Regions from separate parts of the Paenibacillus sp. MMO-58 genome, predicted to be linked through region 2. Evidence: predicted binding sites of a transcription regulator. Region 2 holds the regulator's gene; the other holds the start of a gene.
The links. The regulator LexA, encoded in region 2, represses DNA repair genes until DNA is damaged. The targets are predictions, from matches to a motif close to CGAACATATGTTCG.

Region 1 (5,287 bases), on a different contig from region 2:
GAGGAGTCTATTAATGAGGCAAAGAGAGAAAGATTGAAGAAAAAATCGCGTCAGAAAGGCAACGTCTTACCTTTTAGCACTCCTGGGACACCTGAATCCATAATGGAGATTAGTGATCTTTTAGCAAGCATACTCCAGCTTGCAGAGAGCTATAAGTCACAAATACACACCCAGCAAGAAACTATAAGCGCATTGAGGTCACAACTTTTAAACCGAGATGAGGAAATTCTAATTCTTAAAGAACAAGCAGCTAAAAATGCACCTTCTGATTTAGAAACCTTAATGGGGATCATGGATCGTGCTAGGAGTCTCGGAATTATTGAAAGAACGCAGCATTAGGGTGAATAATCATCGCTTGTTTGCTCGTTTGATCTAGTGATCTAAAAAATTATAGCGGTCGTATCCAATCCGGATTCGGCCGGCTTTTAATTTAATGATTATCCTTTGAGCTATAACAAAAAAATATCTTCAACTTCGCACTTTACTAGAGAGGTATTATTCCGATCTATTCTAAATAGAATAATTGTAGGTTATGTTATAAGGCGCGCATAACCGTTCAATGCAGACCTCTAATTTAGAGGTCTGTTTTGCATATCATTTTTACCTAAGAATCGCTTATGCGTGAATAATATTTATCTAATGCGAAAAGATGGCGTATGGCAAGCAAGTATGTAGGTGTCATTGAATGTCCGCCCTTCCTCTTGAAAGGCGCCTCGAGCTGCTTGAGAAGGACTTAGAGGAGAACGATAGGTATACACGAGTTCATTGTTTCGAAGGCAGCCCAGTAAAGCGATTTGAAATAATCAAAGCAGCTGGACTCGAGGGCCCTTGTTCTCAAGACACGAGACGGTCAATATATAAGCCGGAAACGGGGATAGGAGGAATGGTCAATGGCAATTACATATGAGGATGTTGAAAAGCGGTTTTCGGAAAAAGGACTTATGCTGCTGACGACAAAAGAAAATTATCGTAATACTACGGAGAGACTTGCCTTTTTTTGTTTTGCCCATCCTTATGAGGTACAACCTGGTATCTCGTATCACAAGCTAAAATCCGGCTACGGCTGCTATTCTTGTGCAAAGATTGCGAGGGCAGATAATCGAAGAACAAATTATGCGGAGATCAAAGCCGCATTTGAAAATAGAGATTATGAACTGCTCACAACCGAAGAGGAATTTACTTCTACACAAATCCCGCTTCGATATCGTTGCTTAAAGCATCCGGATGCTAAACTAAAGCCAATTACTTATCATAATTTGTTAAAGGGTAAAGGATGCCGTCCATGTGCTAATGAAAGAAAAGCAGAGAAACTAAGGCCAAAGTATTTTATAATCGCCAAAAAGGCATTTGAAGATCAAGGACTGGTGTTGCTTGATGAATTTTACGTTGATGCAAAAACGAAAATGGCTTATAAATGTCCAAGACATCCGGAACAAGTGCAGCATAAAACATACGATGACGTAAAGCGTTCCGGTTGCCCGCTTTGCACGAATGAGGAGCTTAGTGTAAGGCAGCGCTCCTCTCAAGAAGAAGTGGCGACAAAATGTCTTGCATTGGGCTTTCGTATTCGTGATGGCCAGGAATATATAAACGCGCATCAAAAGCTCCGATTCGAGTGCCAAAAACATCCTGAGGTGGATTATATGACGAATACGGACAATATCCTTAACGGTCATGGAGGATGTGCAAAATGCAAAAGTGAAAATATATCAGTAGCGCAAAAACTCAATTTTAAGGAAGGCCGGCAGGTTGTCAGAAGAGGGAAGGATAACTTGGCTTGGAGAGGTGGAACAACAGAAATTAACTATTATCTACGAGAACGTGAAAAAGAGTGGAAGCAGAAATGGCTTAAATATTATAACTACACATGCGTCATCTCTGGAGATCGAGGCGGAAAGCTTCATGTTCATCATGCTGAACCCTTCCATATACTACGTGATTCCGTTTTAAAGAAGTTAGGTTTACCGATCTATCAGACAATAGGTGAATATACGGAGGCAGAGCGCATCAAGATAACCGAAGGGTATGATGAGCAACTCCTGAAAATAGAAGGATTTTCTATTAAAGAGGAGTACCATAAAGAGTTTCATCGTATTTATGGAAAAGGATCTGAGGCAAACAGAGAGAATTTCATTCTGTTTAAGAATAAAACTGCATCTGAGCTCTGGTCCGTTAAAGTGATTTCAGAACCTGGTAGCAGCATGCCTGAGATGTTCTGAGGAAATAAGGTAGACTGCCCCCTAGAAACGGAACAGCAGCTGTCATGGACGGGAAAATAAAGTCCTAGAAGTCTATAACTTTATTTTCGCGGCTAAATTTTTCAGTCTCATCCTTTATTTTTTCAAGACATGAGAATCCCATATATATTCCTTGTATAATATGGATTTTCGTTGGAGAAATTAATTCCAGCACCAATTAAACAACACATCAGGAGGGCTTACTTATGGCAAAGAACAGTTCTGTAGTGGTACCGCAGGCAGCTCAGGCTCTAGATCAAATGAAATTTGAAGTTGCATCACAACTTGGCATTTCGTTATCTCGTGATGGTTATAACGGTGATTTAACTACTTATAATGCAGGAAAAATCGGTGGTTCAATTACACGTCGTTTAGTTGAGATTGCTGAACAAAGCTTAAGCGGCGGTGGGGCTCAAAGTTTCCGCCGTTAAAATAACATAGAAAATATTGAAGGCTGCCCACTCAAACGGCAGCCTTTTCTTGTTATTAGCTCTCGGATCAGTTCAACAAAAAATGGAGATGTCTGACTAAACGGAAATTGAACAGATTTGAATAAATTTACCTTGCATATCAAACACTTGTTCGTAGTATAATGCATATACATGCAAACAAACGTTCTTATGGAGGGGAAACTGTGACCCAAAAGAATAAGTCCACTATAGCGTTAATCGATATGCAATCGTTCTATGCTTCTGTTGAGAAAGCAGCGAATCCAGAATATAAAGACAAACCTCTCGTTGTTGCAGGAGACCCAGAACGTAGATCGGGAATTATTTTAGCGGCTTGCCCAATTGCAAAGAAATACGGTGTAACTACAGCTGAAGCTTTATGGCAAGCATTACAGAAATGTCCTGATCTAGTTGTGATGAGGCCTCGGATGGAAAAATATCTTGAAACTTCAATGCTTATCACAAAAATTTTAGAGTCATACAGTGATTTGGTTGAGCCATACAGTATCGATGAATTATTCATTGATATTACAGGCACGTTGCACTTGTTTGGCAATTCGATAAAAGCTGTGATTAAGTCTATTCAGGATAGAATTATGATGGAAACAGGAATCTATGCCCGAGCTGGAATTTCAGAAAACAAGGTGACTGCGAAGCTATGCTGTGATTTGATAAGCAAGAAAATTGATGGCGGTATCTTCTATCTTGAAAAGGATGAGTTGAATAAACACATATGGGATAAGCCTGTAGGCGACATGTGGGGTATTGGTTCTAGGATGCAGAAACACTTGTATGTAATGGGTATTCGTACAATTGGAGAACTTGCCAATACACCTGTCAAACGACTTCAGAAAAAATGGGGAGTCAATGGTTTGGTGATATGGAGGACTGCAAACGGCATTGATGATTCTCCAGTAACTCCTACAACTCATGCCCATCAGAAAGTGATCGGAAATGGCATGACCTTACCTAGGGACTTCAGGGAGGCGTGGGAGATTGAGGTTGTGTTATTGGATTTATGCTCCCAAATATGCAGAAGAACTCGTGAGAAAGGCCTTATGGGTTCTGTAGTCTCAATGGGGTTAGGTGGAGCAGATTGGGATCATCCAACAGGCTTTAGCAGACAGATGAAATTGCTTGATCCTACAAACGTTACACTTGATGTGTATGCTGCGGTGAAGAAGATCTTTTACAAGCATTGGGATAGACAGCCTGTAAGAAGACTAAGCGTTGCATTGTCTAATTTATCGAGTGCAGACACTTATCAACTTTCATTATTTGAGGATACAGAAAAGAAACGGGCAATTGATAAAGTCATGGATGAAATAAAGGATAGATTTGGGGAGATTTCTATTTTGAGAGCAAGCTCACTTACAACAGCAGGTCAGGCCATTGATCGAGCTGCTAAAATAGGAGGACATTACAAATGAGTAAGAAACTTAGCGGTAATGGTCTCTGGGAATCCAGCCGTATGATGCTTCCAGAACACAAGGAACGAATTAATCAACACATGAAAGAACTAACTAGAAAGAAACGACCAACTCTACATGAGGATGAATGGGAAATCATTCTCAATAACATTGGTGAGTCGTTGTATGAAAGAAAAACATTGGAAATCCACTTGTTTGATCCCTATGGAGATAGAATTTTGACAGGTGTTGTATCCGACGTTGCATATCATTTGAAAAGGTTTAAAGTTGAAGAAGAAGGAGCCTCAGAATGGGTAGACTTTAGGGAACTGGTAAGTGTTAGATTAGCATAGTTAAGATGATAATAAAAAGCCAAGTTGACTAAATAGCCTCGCTCCAGGGTAAATATATTGCAGGAGGGATGCGACATGTGCGGGAGATTTACGATTACGGCCGAGCTGGATGAAATCATTGATACCTTTTCGGTTGACGAAGTGAATTATGAGTATACGAAGCGGTATAACGTAGCACCTACCCAAACAATCCCATGCATTATTGAGCGCGACGGGAAGCGGGTACTGGAGGGCTTTCGATGGGGGCTAATCCCTTTCTGGGCCAACGATGCCAAAATCGCTTACAAGACAATTAACGCACGTTCGGAAGGAATCGAAAAGAAGCCTTCATTTCGTCATTTATTGAAGAGGAATAGAATTCTCATCGTAAGTGATGGGTTTTTTGAATGGAAACAGGAAGCCGGCAGTAAGCAGCCGTACCGATTCCAATTGGCTTCAAAAGGGGTTTACGGATTCGCCGGACTATTCGATACCTGGCACGATCCGGATTCAGGAAATGAAATTCAAACTTCCACGATTATCACAACAACGCCGAATGATCTCGTGGCCACTGTGCATGACCGTATGCCAGTAATTTTGACTGGCGCCGGTGCTGCGGACTGGATTAACCCCCAAATCGCTGACACTGAGAGGGTTTTAAGTTACTTGAATGCATATCCCGATACGGAAATGATTAAATACCCTGTATCAAAGGATATTGGAAACGTACGAAATTCCAGCGCAGATTTGATCAAGGAAGAAGTTACTATAAATTCTAAATAAGAAAGGGCATTTGAAAAATGCCCTTTCTCTTTTTTTGTGCGCAGTTGCAAAAAATAAGGGCGGCGGTTTGAGGCTCC
Region 2 (5,287 bases):
CAAATGCCTTGCGGATCCCGATGCTTCCCGCTTTAACGTTTAAGGTATCCTGCGATGTCTCCAGAAGAATAGCGTCTACGTCGCCTTCAATTAAGGCAACGGTTTGTTCATAATAGCTGTCTACAAGTTCGTCAAAGGTAACTCCGCCGGTAACGGACAACGTTTTGGTAGTTGGCCCCAAAGCGCCTGCTACATACCGAGGGCGGTCAGGTGTCGAGAATTTATCCGCAGCATCTCTTGCCAGCTTGGCCGCAGCAAGGTTAATTTCGCGGGCTTTTTCCGGAATGTCATATTCCGCCAATACGACGCTAGTCGCGCCAAAAGTATTGGTTTCCAAAATATCGGCGCCGGCTTCCAGATACTTCTCATGGATCTTCGAAATAACATCCGGACGCGTTAATACGAGCATTTCATTACAGCCGTCAAGCTCGTCTCCGCCAAAATCATCAGCAGTCAAATCCTCCTGCTGAATCATTGTTCCCATCGCTCCGTCCAGGATGAGTATCCGCTGCTGCATCATTTCTTGTATGGTCGGTTTCAACAAATTTCGTACACCCTTCCTCCGAAAATCATTAACAAATAGTGTAACAGAATAGCCGCACTCTGAAAAGGCAGTCCATCGACATTTGACTACATTTGCTATATAATTGGACTTATCAGTTAATTTCTATAGGGAAAGAGGGATTGAGAATGGCTGAAATTCGCATTCGCAATACTAATGAACGTATTTTTGGAGAACAGAACGTTCGTGAATTTTTAGAAAATCAAGAAGTTCTTTATGAACATTGGGATGCAACTAAACTTCCTGCTCATCTTCAAGAGAAATTCGTACTCTCCGATGAAGAGAAAGCAGAAGTTCTGTCCACTTTCAATGCTGATATTACGGATCTTGCCGCTCGCCGCGGTTACAAAACTTGGGACATCATTACATTATCCGATGCAACTCCAAACCTTGATGAACTGCTGAAGAAATTCGAATCCGTTCATACACATACAGAAGATGAAGTCCGCGCGATTACAGCCGGGAAAGGCATCTTCGTTATCAAAGGTACCGAAGAAGTTGGTTACTTCGACGTTGAACTCGAAGCCGGCGACGTTATCTCCGTACCGGAAAGAATCCCTCACTTCTTCACGTTGATGGATAACCGCCAAATCGTAGCCGTACGTCTGTTCATCGAAACAGAAGGCTGGATTGCGCATCCGTTCGAAGACCCTGCTTTCGTTAAATAAGATCTTTTAAAAAAAGCCCCTCGTTCCATCATCCGATGGCGAGGGGCTTTGTCTTGTTCATTATTGCTCGAGAAGCAGCAGCAGTTCTTCCAAATGAGTAATCTCATGCGAAGGAATGATTTCGTCATTGCGAACCGCACCATGACGGTTCACCCATACGGATGTCATGCCAACCGTATTCGCACCTAGAATATCGGTAGTCAGCTTGTCGCCAACCATAATGCCATGATCCGGCTCGATTCCGAGTCGTTCCATCGCATGGCGGAAGATGGAAGCTGCAGGCTTGCCCTCACCATACTCGCCCGAGATAATGATGTGATCGAAGTAAGGAGTCAGCTCAGGAACGCCGGCAAGCTTCTCGCGCTGCAGATCCGGAGAACCGTTTGTCAGCAAAAGCAGCTTGTACTTTCCTTTAAGCGCATCCAGCACGCGGAACGTTTCGTCATAGACAAACGGACGTTTGCGGCGTTCCGCAGGGAACTGCTCTGCCAGCTTAGCGCCCAGCTCTTCGTTATCAACGCCAAGCGCACGCAAGCCGAGTGTCCAAGCTTCCTTGCGGTAACCCGGCGCAAGCTGCTCCAGCTTGCGGAACTCTTCCTGCTCGCCTTCGCGAAAATTCGCCCAGAGCCCTTCAAACGGGTTAATACCGATCATCTTCGTGAACGGGAACGTCTCATAGGATTCATAAAGAGCGCGCGCTTCTTTGCGTACGGCTTCTTCAAGCTGCTCCGAGTCAACGCCGGCAGCTTCCGCACCGGCTTGGCATGTTGCTTCAAATGCTTCTTTTACGCTGCGGTCATCCCACAACAGCGTATCGTCAAGATCAAATAGAACCGCTTGCTTCCCCATAATTCGCATAACTCTCCTACTCTTTTTCTATTTTTGTTCAAAAGGCAAATTGTGTGTTTTGGCGAAATCCTGCAGTCTGCTGCTGATCTCATCCGTTGGATAACGGTTAAGCAGCCGCGAGAATACCCAGTTTGCGCCTTTTTGCTGCATGATCACTACAGCTCCGTTTTGAACGCTGATCCCTTTAATGTTGGTTACATGCAGCTGCTTGTCCCCCGTCATTTTACGGGTCTGGATATAATCTTTGCCGATTGAAATGTAAGGACGGCGCAAGAAGAAAATAAGCGCCAGGAAAATGTAGCAGCCGATCGTTACCCAGAACATAGACGTAGGCTCAAAGGATGGATCCGTCGTAACGAAAACGGTATACATACTGATCAACAAAATGAGCACAATCGGGAATATGTAGTTGCGGCCGGTAAAACGGTCTACCTTGGGTTTAGATGAAGTGCCAATCTGCGATGCTCCATGCTTTTTACGCGCTTTGTTAATTTGGTTCGTATTTTTGCGCACTTTGCGCTCCCATGTGCGTGACAAGCTTATTCCTCCTATTGTATATTGCAAGCGCCGTTCATGGAACGGCGCCAACGCTAGCTATATAAATGTAAAGCCATTAGTGAGCAACATCGTTAGGATCGCCGTCTACAATCTCAATCGTATCCAACTGCTGGCGGAAATTCCTTTTGAAATTCTCCAAATATTTCTGACGCAATACGGCACGTTCCGCTATTTCCTCTTCGGTTAAACCTACCGTTTTATTTTTACGGGATAATTCGTTAATACGCGCGATGACTTCTTCCACTGCCTTCACCTCATTTGCTTATTACTCATCCTTCTTACCTATTTTGACTTTTAACGCGAGCAATTGTCAAGGCAATGATAGAAGAATAAGAAAAGGACAGGCAATTTCGAACATCCTGTGTCCGAATTGCCTATCCTTCCGATTATATAGCCTATTTAGGAATAATTAACACCTGTCCTGGCCGTAGCTCGACCGAGCTTAATTGGTTGCGTTCCTTAATCTTGTATATGTATTGTCTGATGTCCTTGGAGCCCTCAGTAAAACGATCTGCAATCCCCCACAACGTATCTCCAGCCGTTACGATAACCGTTTGCTCATTCGCTGCAGCCTCTTGAATATGATCGGACGATGCATTCGTACGCATCATAAGGAAACTTGTAAAGAGAAGAATGAACACTGCGGCACACACAATAAGTTTAAATGCATGACGTTGAAGGTGATGTCCCCGCGATTTGAACGTTTTAGCAGTTTCTTCATTATGGATACTTTTATAAAAAGATGGATTCATGATCATTATTATCGCTCCCCGAACGTTTGTTCTGTTTTCTTATGTCCTTAGAATAACACGAACAAATGTTTGTAGTCAATAAAAAATGCGAACTTTTGTTTTTAAGAACTTATGTTTGTACGAACTCCGGTTCTATGCTATAATTTTCTTCAAATAGTATATTGGAGTGATTCACGTGTCTAAGATTTCGAACCGCCAGCAGTCGATTCTTGAATTTATTAAGAATGAGGTTCGGGACAAAGGATACCCGCCTTCTGTTCGCGAAATCGGCGAAGCGGTTGGCCTGGCGTCAAGCTCCACCGTTCATGGCCATCTGGATCGGCTTGAGAAGAAAGGCCTGATCAGACGAGATCCAACGAAACCTCGGGCGATCGAAATTTTGGATCAAGACGGTGTTGACGGCATTATCCTCCCCGCTGTGGCTCAAGTGCCAATCGTCGGCAAAGTAACGGCAGGCGTGCCGATTACGGCGACTGAGAATATTGAAGAGTACTTCCCGTTATCCGCACACTTCGTAGGCGACGATGAGGTATTTATCCTGAATGTCATTGGCGACAGCATGATTGAAGCCGGTATACATAACGGCGACTATGTTATCGTCCGCCAGCAGCAAACCGCCAACAACGGCGATATTGTAGTAGCCATGACGGAAGATGACGAAGCGACGGTTAAGACCTTCTACAAAGAGAAGGATCATATCCGCCTTCAGCCGGAGAACTCCACCATGGAGCCAATCCGTTTGAACAATGTCACCATTCTTGGTAAGGTAGTTGGCTTGTTCCGTGACTTCCACTAATCCGTTCGAATAAAAGAGGCTGTTCCCGCTAATCCGATTTGCATTCGGTTAGGGAGAACAGCCTCTTTTTATTTACCTGATTATGGTATTATCGTATTACTTGTTGGTAACGAGGTGGTTAAGCGTGAAGAAGAAATTAACGAGGTCCGTATTCGATAAATCCATAGCCGGAGTTTGCGGAGGAATCGCCGAATACTTCAACCTTTCATCCTTGTTTGTTAGACTTCTTTTCCTTCTCTTTATCCCCTGCAATCTTATCGTCTACATCATTCTTGCGAACATTATTCCCGTCAGCCCTCCGACTTTATATAGGAGATAGAAAAAATCCCTTGACGCTTAGAGCGCCAAGGGATTTCCTTCCTAGTACAGCGTCAGATACTGATCGCGTTCCCATTGATGGACTTGTGTTTTATACATGTCCCATTCAATTTCCTTCAGCTCATAGAAGTGAGCCAAAGCATGCTCGCCTAGTGCTTCGCAGATAACGTCGCTGCGGAGCATTTCGTCGAGTGCTTCCTTCAGATCGGAAGGAAGGCTTGGCACGCCTGATTCCAGGCGCTCTTCTTCCGTCATGATGTAGATATTACGGTCTACAGGTGCCGGAAGGGCAGTTTTGTTCTTGATGCCGTCAAGGCCGGCTTTCAGCATTACGGCAAGAGCGAGGTACGGGTTAGCAGCCGGATCCGGGTTGCGAACCTCGATACGCGTGCTAAGGCCGCGGGAAGCCGGGATACGGATCATTGGCGAACGGTTGCTCGCCGACCAAGCTACGTAGCAAGGGGCTTCATAACCTGGAACCATCCGTTTGTAAGAGTTGATCGTAGGGTTCGTAATAGCCGCCATCGCACGCGCATGCTCCAGAATACCGGCCATGTAGTAACGTGCGGTTTGGCTAAGACCCAGACGATCCTTCTCTTCATAGAATACGTTAGTGTTGCCTTGGAAGAGCGATTGGTGACAGTGCATACCGGAACCGTTTACGCCAAACAGCGGTTTCGGCATGAAGGTAGCATGGAGGCCATGCTGTCTCGCAATCGTCTTAACAACAAGCTTGAACGTTTGAATTTGGTCTGCGGCTTTGATCGCGTCCGCATATTTGAAG

Region 1: the regulator LexA is predicted to act here: its motif matches at 2,809-2,822, upstream of WFJ73_RS23130 (DNA polymerase IV).

The regions. Positions count from the first base shown of each region.
Region 1 is NZ_JBBCVY010000008.1:232,352-237,638, reverse strand. Features, by position in the region: gene WFJ73_RS23145 (hypothetical protein) at 1-339, shown strand, start outside; gene WFJ73_RS23140 (hypothetical protein) at 891-2,219, shown strand; gene WFJ73_RS23135 (alpha/beta-type small acid-soluble spore protein) at 2,444-2,668, shown strand; gene WFJ73_RS23130 (DNA polymerase IV) at 2,872-4,116, shown strand; gene WFJ73_RS23125 (YolD-like family protein) at 4,113-4,448, shown strand; gene WFJ73_RS23120 (SOS response-associated peptidase) at 4,524-5,210, shown strand.
Region 2 is NZ_JBBCVY010000001.1:1,129,001-1,134,287, reverse strand. Features, by position in the region: gene metH (methionine synthase) at 1-544, opposite strand, end outside; gene WFJ73_RS05220 (acireductone dioxygenase) at 691-1,230, shown strand; gene WFJ73_RS05215 (HAD family hydrolase) at 1,291-2,079, opposite strand; gene WFJ73_RS05210 (hypothetical protein) at 2,107-2,616, opposite strand; gene WFJ73_RS05205 (DUF896 domain-containing protein) at 2,693-2,881, opposite strand; gene WFJ73_RS05200 (LysM peptidoglycan-binding domain-containing protein) at 3,033-3,395, opposite strand; gene lexA (transcriptional repressor LexA) at 3,565-4,185, shown strand; gene WFJ73_RS05190 (PspC domain-containing protein) at 4,268-4,504, shown strand; gene glnA (type I glutamate--ammonia ligase) at 4,546-5,287, opposite strand, start outside.